One region of the Providencia stuartii genome, then DNA from elsewhere that is predicted to be linked to it. Evidence: predicted binding sites of a transcription regulator. Region 1 holds the regulator's gene; each other region holds the start of a gene.
The links. Region 1 encodes CRP, which controls carbon source genes, mostly activating them, when cyclic AMP is high. Its sites were predicted from a motif close to ATGTGANNNNNNTCACAT; they were not measured.

Region 1 (3,292 bases):
CTTGTTGTGAGTCTCAGAAACGCAAAGGGATAATGCTATTTCAGTCAGACCTCTTTTAACTTGCCCATTTATAATGACGCGTCCAGTGCCTTGAGAATGAGAAGAGATGACATGAGCGGTCTGATGAATTGACTGTTCCTTTTTCGGTGGATTGAGTTCCTTAGTCGTGGTGGCTATTTTGAGGGGAATACGACTTCCTTTTTGATATGAAATTGGTTTCGGTTGAGTGAAGTGTTTAATAATGGTGTCTTTCTCGGATTGAGTTTGTTCTTTTTTATCCATATACCAAACTAAATCCAGTTCTGAATAGTTTGTACCAATAAGGCTTGCATTGAGTTCTGATTTTTTCAGGTAGAGCATTGAGCGATCTTTTAGAGATTCAGCAGAATAGCGATTAGCCTCTAATTTATCTAACACGTGATGACATTTAGATTTCAACTGCTCAAGTTTTTGTTGAAGATGACATTCAGACGTCGGTCTCTTCACATTTAATGGGGAGGTTGATTGGTTATCACAGATATGACGCTCATTTGTTTTAATCGTATTTTTTGACATGCTTGGTTTTAATGAATAGGAAAAGGGTAACGATAATGAGGGTAAAGAAGGGAGCTGGCTCTTATTGAGAATATTGGCGGTATTGATTGCCGCATCGATTTTAGTTTGCTGTATCTGACATGCGTTATCATCGTATTTTACGGGTGTCGATAAGGTGATTGAGGTTGGCTTAGTGCTATGTATTTCGTTAAGAAACTTATACTTTGCTTCTAGATTATTTCTTTTTATACGACATGATTCAGCGATTGTTTCAGTTGTCAGATTGCCACGTTTGAGCATCTCTGCATGAGCCGCTACTGTTTGGTTGATATATTTTACGGATGGGTGATGTTGACTTGTTTTCATTTTAATAAAACCTTTAAATAATAGTATATTAATTATTCTAGATTTTATTTTTTAGTGGATATGAATAATATAAAATAACGATACTTATGCTATTTGCTGGTTTTGTGGTGATATCGAAGGAAAATGGCTCTATATCAAAGATATAAAGCCATTATGCAATTGAGGTCAGACGAATTATAGGTTTATCGAGTACCGTACACCACGATAGTTTTACCATGCGCGGAGATAAGGTTTTGGTCTTCTAGCATTTTTAAGATGCGACCAACCGTTTCGCGGGAACAACCGACAATTTGGCCAATCTCTTGGCGTGTGATCTTAATTTGCATTCCATCTGGATGCGTCATCGCATCGGGTTGTTTCGCTAAATTAAGTAGCGTTTGAGCAATACGGCCTGTGACATCAAGGAAAGCCAGATTACCGACTTTTTCTGATGTGGTTTGTAGGCGGCTTGCCATTTGCGCGGAAAGGCGCATAAGGATATCAGGGTTAACCTGAATAAGCTGACGAAATTTTTTATAAGAAATTTCAGCGACTTCGCAGGCACTTTTTGCTCTGACCCAAGCTGAACGTTCTTGCCCTTCTTCAAATAACCCTAGTTCACCAATGAAGTCTCCCTGATTTAAATAGGAGAGGATCATTTCTTTGCCTTCTTCATCTTTGATTAAAACAGCCACTGAGCCTTTAACGATATAGTAAAGGGTTTCTGCTTTTTCACCCTGATGGATCAGAGTGCTCTTGGATGGATATTTATGAATATGGCAGTGTGACAAAAACCATTCAAGAGTAGGGTCTGTTTGTGGCTTGCCGAGAACCATTAGCGTTATCCTCTGTATGTTAATACAGCCATTCGGTTAATCGTCACCAGAATAGCTGGTTTTTTAAAGTCACTAGCTTAGCATATTAATTCGCATTATAGAGCAAGTTAATACCAACACTATAATATAATCAATTGAAACCTTGAGTTTTGATCTTAACCCTATCAGGTGGAACTTTGTTTGTAACATATTAAACTCAGAAAGTCTTGTTTTTATCGATTCAGCATCATAAAGCGCCTATTTGATTGAAAGGGTTTATGTAACAATGTAATCTTTTAGATAAACTTTTTCCTAGGGGAATAAAATATGGAAGCAAGAGTTAAATGGGTTGAAGGGCTCTCTTTTTTAGGCGAATCGGCTTCAGGTCATCAAGTTATGATGGACGGTAATTCCGGTGATAAAGCGCCTAGCCCAATGGAAATGGTCTTGATGGCTGCGGGCGGTTGTAGTGCTGTTGATGTTGTTTCTATTTTACAAAAAGGCCGTAATGACGTGAGGGGTTGTGAAGTTAAATTAACGTCACAGCGTAGGGATGAAGCACCTCGTTATTTTACCCATATTAATTTGCACTTTATTGTAACGGGAACGGATTTAACGGAAAAAACGGTTGAACGCGCTGTTCAGCTTTCTGCTGAAAAATATTGCTCGGTCTCATTAATGTTAGAAAAAGCCGTCACTGTTACCCACAGTTTTGAAATCAAAAACCAATAATTTATTTATTAATTATATAAATTTTTTAATTTATGATGCTTATTTTAAATAATAATAAGCATCATTTATTATTAATCATGTTTTCTTTTTATGAGTTTTTCGACCAACGGTGTCATGATTAACTCCATCGCTAATCCTAATTTTCCACCTGGTACAACGATAGTGTTCATTGCGGATATAAAAGAACCATTTAACATCGCCAATAAATAAGGGAAGTCGATCTGTTCTAGCCCCCTAAAACGAATGACAATGAAACTTTCATCTTGTGAAGGAATCGCTTTAGCGGAAAATGGATTGGATGTATCGACAGTCGGTACACGTTGGAAATTAATATGGGTACGTGAAAATTGAGGGGTAATATAATTAATATAGTCACCCATTGAACGTACGACGGAATCCATGACGGCTTCTCGTGAATGCCCCCGTTCTGTTGTATCGCGGATCAATTTTTGGATCCATTCAAGGTTAACGATTGGAACCACACCCACTAATAAATCGACGTACTGTGCGACATCGTTTTCAGGCGTGACGACACCGCCATGCAAGCCTTCATAGAATAAAACATCACTATTTGCAGGTAAGGGTTCCCACGGTGTGAATGTGCCAGGCTGAAGCCCATAGGGTACAGCTTCATCATAGGTATGAAGGTATTTACGTGATTGACCTCCACCCTGTAAGCTGTAATCTAATAAGGTCTGTTCTAACAATGAAAAATCATTCGCTTCGGGACCAAAATAGCTGATGTGGCGGCCTTGTTCTCTTGCTTTGCGAATCGCCATATCCATTTCTGGACGCGTATAACGGTGGAAACTATCCCCTTCTAATGTTGCCGCTTGGATATTTAACTGATGGAATATTTTACGAAA
Region 2 (3,292 bases), 1.8 Mb from region 1:
CTCATGTGGCCAGAGTTTACGGGTATAGTCGTTATCGGTGAGGGTAAAGGTGAGGATCACACCATCTTCGTGTTCATTATGTGCAGTAAACTGCCACGGTAAAATCCGTGCAAAACCATGGCTAGGGCTGCCAGCAGGACCAAACCAAGGCCAACAAATAGGAATACCACCGCGAATAGCGGTGCCTGCTTTGAATGCACTTTCACTGCTGAGCCAGATACACGGTTTTTGACCATGAGGTTGCCAATCAATTAGTTGAGCACCTTGAATGCTAACAGCACCACGTACTTTAGGGTGAGAAATAATAATTAAGGGCAGTTCACCCAACTGACGTTGGCTAATGTAGGCTGAAAGTTGCTTAATAACGGGTAAAGCAAAGAGTGTATCATGCATAATTATTTGCCTGTATATATGGAACAGTGAATACAAATAGGTTAGCAGAACTCAGGAAAACCGTCATTCTCCCTGAGACGTAAGTGGGGGACTCCCGACAAAATTGGCGGTAAATAAAACAAAAGAGCCGCCAAAAGGCGGCTCAAATTAACCTTAAAACATGAATGACTCTTATTTAGAAATATGAGCAATCAGGTCAAGAACTTTGTTTGAATAGCCAGTTTCGTTGTCATACCAAGAAACCAGTTTTACAAAGTTATCATTCAGTGCGATACCTGCTTTAGCATCGAATACTGAAGTCAGTTTTTCGCCGTTGAAATCTGTTGATACAACATCATCTTCAGTATAACCCAGAACGCCTTTCAGCTCGCCCGCAGCAGCTTCTTTGATAGCATCACAGATTTGAGCGTAAGTCGCTGGTTTTTCCATACGAACAGTTAAGTCAACAACGGAAACGTTAGGTGTCGGAACACGGAAAGACATACCCGTCAGCTTGCCATTCAGTTCAGGAATAACTTTACCTACTGCTTTAGCTGCACCTGTTGAAGATGGGATGATGTTTTGAGAAGCACCACGACCACCACGCCAGTCTTTGTGAGAAGGGCCATCAACAGTTTTTTGCGTTGCTGTAGTTGCGTGAACAGTTGTCATCAGACCTTCGATGATACCGAATTTGTCGTTGATAACTTTAGCCAGAGGGGCCAAGCAGTTAGTTGTACAAGAAGCGTTAGAAACGATTTCTTGACCTGCATAGCTCTTATGGTTAACACCCATAACAAACATTGGCGTGTCGTCTTTTGAAGGACCTGTCAGAACAACTTTTTTCGCGCCTGCTTGGATGTGTTTACGTGCGGTTTCATCTGTTAAGAAGATACCCGTTGCTTCAGCAACGACGTCAACACCGACTTCGTTCCACTTCAGGTTTGCAGGATCTTTCTCTGCGGTAACGCGAATTTTTTTGCCATTTACAACTAGGTGACCATCTTTAACTTCAACAGTACCGTTGAAACGACCGTGAGTAGAGTCATATTTCAGCATGTAAGCCATATAGTCTGCATCGAGCAGGTCGTTGATAGCAACGATTTCGATATCAGAACGCTCTTGTGCAGCACGGAAAACGATACGGCCAATACGACCAAAACCATTAATACCTACTTTGATAGTCATAGTATTTCCACCAGCTATTTATTCGTGAATTAAGTTGTAGTTAAAGTTACCAAAACCTTGCCAGCCGTCAAGCGGAATCGTGTCAATTATTGAAAAAAATCAAAACTACTCGCACTAATTGCTTACTTGTCAGCCACTTTAGAGGCAAATACATCCGCACGTATTATCGGGATTGTGCGGGATAATGAAACCTGCTATCAGTGATATATGTGAAACCCGTCACAAATCAAAACACAAAGCAGCGTGTTAATTAGTTTAGAATATCTTTATAAAACTTGTTGTTAATTTTTTGTTGCGTCAAATGGGGGTATTATTAGCTTAATACCACTAAGTGATTTCAATATTTGGGTTTGATATGACAGATAAAAGTAAGCAACCGATTGATATTTCGGAGCTAAATGATATTCAGCAATATGTGACTCAACAAGCAGGAACAGAGCGTCCTTTTACTGGGGTTTTATTGCATAATCGTAAAGATGGGGTGTATGAATGTCTGTGTTGTGGTACACCACTTTTTCTATCAGAGACCAAATTTGATGCCGGATGTGGATGGCCGAGTTTTTATCAGCCAGTGAATGAAGATGCGATTAAATACATCGAAGATTTCTCTCATGGCATGCATCGAATCGAAGTTCGCTGCCAAAACTGTGATGCTCACTTAGGACATGTCTTTCCTGATGGACCGCAACCTACTGGGCAGCGTTACTGCATTAATTCAGCATCATTAAGCTTTATCGATGAGCAAACCGGCGAAAAGACTCGTGGATAGGGTGCTGAAGCAAGCTGAAGCTAAAAAACAAAATAAAGCATTATCGATTCAGCTAAATTGAAATAGGTCATGAAATACCGATAGATGATTTGCTGAGTCTTTTTGAAGGAGTCGTGAAGTGAGTATAGAGTTAGAGCCAGAACAATTAGAGCAACTGTTATCAGTGATGACCCCTGAGATTTATCAGCGTTTAGTGACCGCTGTTGAATTAGGAAAATGGCCTGATGGTGTCGCTTTAACCGCAGAACAAAAAGAACATAGCTTACAAATGGTGATGTTATGGCAATCGCGTCACAATCATGACCCTGAACATATGACGATTGGTACGGATGGGCAAATTACCATGAAAAGTAAGCAGGAGCTCAAATCAATGTTTCAAGGCGAGATGCTGGCGACATTGAAACCACAAAACAAAGACTAGTTTCATCTGCTTGCCTCTTTATCTCAATAAGAGGCAAGTCATATCGATAATACGCTATTGCTAAAACGGTCTTCTCCGCTAATACAAAAGGTTAAGAGACACATTATGAAATTGTCTTCTCATTTACTCTTTTCTTTCAAATAATTTCTTCCGACGATTTTTCAAACATAAAGTCTGGCATGAGAAAGATTTTTACGGCCTCAAAGTCGGCTTTAATTAATTTGTTCACTGTTTATTTAAATTGATGATAGTCATTGATAATTAAGGTTATTTATTGGGGGTGCCATAAAAAGCATCAAAGCACTGTTTCGATAAACACGCCTATAATTTTGCTTAATAAATAAAGATAATTTATGGCAAATAATGATTCTCATGAGCGTATCGGCAAGCCTTGATAGTGATGAGTCACAGGTAAGGAGGAGCTGGTGGGAGCCATAGCAACTCATATTCGCGTTCCGTAGCTATTGTTCCAGTAACAGAACGGAAGGTTACTATATTGACTAAAACTGCTCGTTAAGTTTCAACCATTAAAGCAACAAGAA
Region 3 (3,292 bases), 410 kb from region 1:
CGGTGGTGGATTTGTTTTCGCTTTACGTGTTCTGCCAATCATTGTGTTCTTCTCTTCATTGATCGCGGTTCTTTATTACCTCGGTATTATGCAACTAGTCATCAAAGTATTGGGTGGCGGCTTGCAAAAAGTGCTTGGTACCTCCAGAACGGAATCTTTATCTGCTACAGCGAATATCTTTGTTGGGCAGACAGAGGCACCATTAGTTGTACGTCCTTATATCTCGACCATGACCAATTCCGAATTATTTGCGGTTATGTGTGGTGGTTTGGCTTCTGTAGCAGGCTCTGTATTGGCCGGTTATGCGCAAATGGGTGTTCCAATGGAATACTTGATTGCTGCATCGTTTATGGCGGCTCCGGGAGGATTACTGTTCGCTAAATTGCTTGTACCCGAAACTGAGGAAGTGCGTGATAACGTTAATGCGACAGAGTTGGTTGCTGAAGATGAGCGCCCAGCAAACCTGATCGATGCAGCTGCTTCAGGTGCTGCTTCGGGGATGCAATTGGCCTTGAACGTAGGTGCAATGTTATTGGCATTTATCGCCTTGATCGCTCTAATTAACGGTATTTTAGGCGGTGTTGGTGGCTTGTTCCATTATCCACAACTTTCTTTGGAATTAATTCTGGGATGGGTATTTGCGCCGATAGCTTATTTGATTGGTGTGCCATGGAGTGAAGCAACAGTTGCCGGTTCGTTTATTGGTCAAAAAGTGGTTGTTAACGAATTTGTTGCCTTTATGAATTTCGGTGAATACATGAAACCGGATGCAGATGTTCTTGCGGCAGGCAAACAGGTACTTTCCGATCATACTAAAGCGATCATTTCATTTGCACTGTGTGGTTTTGCTAACTTATCTTCGGTGGCTATTTTACTTGGTGGTTTAGGTGGTATGGCACCAAATCGTCGTAGTGATGTCGCCCGTTTAGGAATGAAAGCTGTTCTGGCGGGTACGCTCTCTAACTTAATGAGTGCGACTATTGCGGGCTTCTTCTTAACACTTGCAATAATTTAATCTCTCGTTTTTTGAGGAAGGGCAAATGCCCTTTCTCTTTCATTATTTTCAGTTATATTCTTTCTTCTTTTTATTTCATACCGTCAATTTTGAACTACGCTTAATCAAGTGTATTGATGGCATTGGAAGGCTAAAAAAGACATAAAAAAGCCATTTGAGAGAATAAAACTGAGACTAAATAGCGTATAATTGCGATATTGTTCACATATTTGTATTTAACAATGTAACGTTCAGGCAATTAATGTGATTTGTAGCACACAAAATAGCCGAGTTCCATGGTCAAATAGCGATAAATTAGCTGCTATGGACTGCTAGTTCTCAGAGTGAATGTGCTCTAGGGTATTGTGCGGTGAGAAGGAATTCAGCTGCTACATTCGGGTTTTCGAGTAGCATCTTTAAGGAACCAAGCCCGCTCGCCAACAAAGAACGTGTTGTTCTGACAGAATTCACAACGTTGGAGAGTTTTTTATGACTGATTTAACTGCTGCTGCGCAACGCGCGCTGAATCTGATGGATTTAACCACCCTCAATGATGACGATACCGATGAAAAAGTGATCGCGTTGTGTCATCAAGCAAAAAGCCCAGCAGGCCAAACTGCGGCTATCTGTATCTACCCTCGTTTTATTCCTGTTGCACGTAAAGCACTGCGTGAGCAAGGTACGCCCGAAGTGCGTATCGCAACAGTCACTAACTTCCCGCATGGAAATGATGACATCGAGATAGCGTTGGCGGAAACACGTGCTGCTATTGCTTATGGTGCAGATGAAGTTGATGTGGTTTTCCCTTATCGAGCGTTGATGGCTGGTAATGAAAAAATTGGTTTTGATTTAGTGAAAGCGTGCAAAGATGCTTGCGCGGCAGCCAATGTCCTTCTGAAAGTGATTATTGAAACCGGCGAATTAAAAGATCCTGCACTGATTCGCAAAGCTTCTGAAATCTCAATTAAAGCGGGTGCGGACTTTATTAAAACCTCCACAGGTAAAGTACCGGTGAATGCCACTCTTGAAAGTGCTGAAATCATGATGCAAGTGATCCATGATATGGGCGTAGCGAAAACCGTTGGTTTTAAACCGGCGGGTGGCGTTCGTACTGCTGAAGAAGCTGCTCAATATTTAGCATTAGCAGATAGAATTTTAGGTAAAGACTGGGTCGATGCTCGCCATTTCCGTTTTGGCGCATCAAGTTTATTAGCTAATCTGTTGAATACACTTGGTTTTGAGACTAAAAAATCAAGCAGTAACTATTAATAATAGTGTGATTAAGCGATTACCTAGATTCTGTTTGAATTAAGGAGCATACCGTGTTTCTGGCACAAGAAATTATCCGTAAAAAACGTGATGGTAAAGTACTGAGTGAAGAAGAAATTCGTTTCTTTATCAATGGAGTACGAGATAATTCTGTTTCTGAAGGTCAGATAGCCGCATTGGCAATGACCATCTATTTTAATGATATGACAATGGCTGAACGTGTTGCATTAACATTGGCAATGCGTGATTCAGGCACTGTACTAAACTGGAAATCACTCAATTTAAATGGCCCTCTCGTTGATAAACATTCAACTGGCGGGGTTGGTGATGTGACCTCTTTGATGTTAGGCCCAATGGTTGCTGCGTGTGGTGGCTATGTGCCGATGATTTCGGGGCGTGGCTTGGGCCATACCGGAGGAACGCTGGATAAGCTTGAAGCGATTCCTAATTTTGATATTTTCCCAGATGATGAGCGTTTCCGTGACATTATCAAAAATGTTGGGGTTGCGATTATCGGGCAGACAAACTCACTGGCACCCGCTGATAAACGTTTTTATGCAACGCGTGATATCACTGCAACAGTTGATTCTATTCCACTGATTACCGCATCTATTTTAGGCAAAAAATTAGCTGAAGGTCTTGATGCCTTAGTGATGGACGTCAAAGTGGGGTCAGGTGCCTTTATGCCAACTTATGAAAAATCAGAGCAGTTGGCTGAGTCTATCGTACAGGTGGCTAATGGTGCGGGTTGTAAAACAACGGCTTTATTGACCGACATGAACGAAGTACTTGCTTCAAGTGCGGGTAATGCCGTTGAAGTCCGCGAAGCGGTGCAATTTTTAACCGGCGAATACCGGAACCCTCGTTTGTACGAAGTCACGATGGCGCTGTGTGTTGAAATGCTTGTATCCGGATCCTTGGCTGCAAATAGAGAAGAAGCTCGCCAGAAATTGCAGGCGGTGTTGGATAATGGACAAGCCGCAGAGATTTTTGGTCGTATGGTGGCGGCTCAAAAAGGCCCAACTGATT

Region 2: the regulator CRP is predicted to act here: its motif matches at 1,768-1,785, upstream of msrB (peptide-methionine (R)-S-oxide reductase MsrB).
Region 3: the regulator CRP is predicted to act here: its motif matches at 1,205-1,222, upstream of deoC (deoxyribose-phosphate aldolase).

The regions. Positions count from the first base shown of each region.
Region 1 is NZ_CP119546.1:347,758-351,049, forward strand. Features, by position in the region: gene P2E05_RS01505 (hypothetical protein) at 1-900, opposite strand, end outside; gene crp (cAMP-activated global transcriptional regulator CRP) at 1,083-1,715, opposite strand; gene P2E05_RS01515 (OsmC family protein) at 2,022-2,426, shown strand; gene P2E05_RS01520 (phosphoribulokinase) at 2,498-3,292, opposite strand, start outside.
Region 2 is NZ_CP119546.1:2,154,521-2,157,812, forward strand. Features, by position in the region: gene P2E05_RS09400 (D-hexose-6-phosphate mutarotase) at 1-393, opposite strand, end outside; gene gapA (glyceraldehyde-3-phosphate dehydrogenase) at 565-1,560, opposite strand; gene msrB (peptide-methionine (R)-S-oxide reductase MsrB) at 1,916-2,329, shown strand; gene P2E05_RS09415 (YeaC family protein) at 2,448-2,750, shown strand.
Region 3 is NZ_CP119546.1:760,021-763,312, forward strand. Features, by position in the region: gene P2E05_RS03255 (NupC/NupG family nucleoside CNT transporter) at 1-1,015, shown strand, start outside; gene deoC (deoxyribose-phosphate aldolase) at 1,484-2,263, shown strand; gene deoA (thymidine phosphorylase) at 2,317-3,292, shown strand, end outside.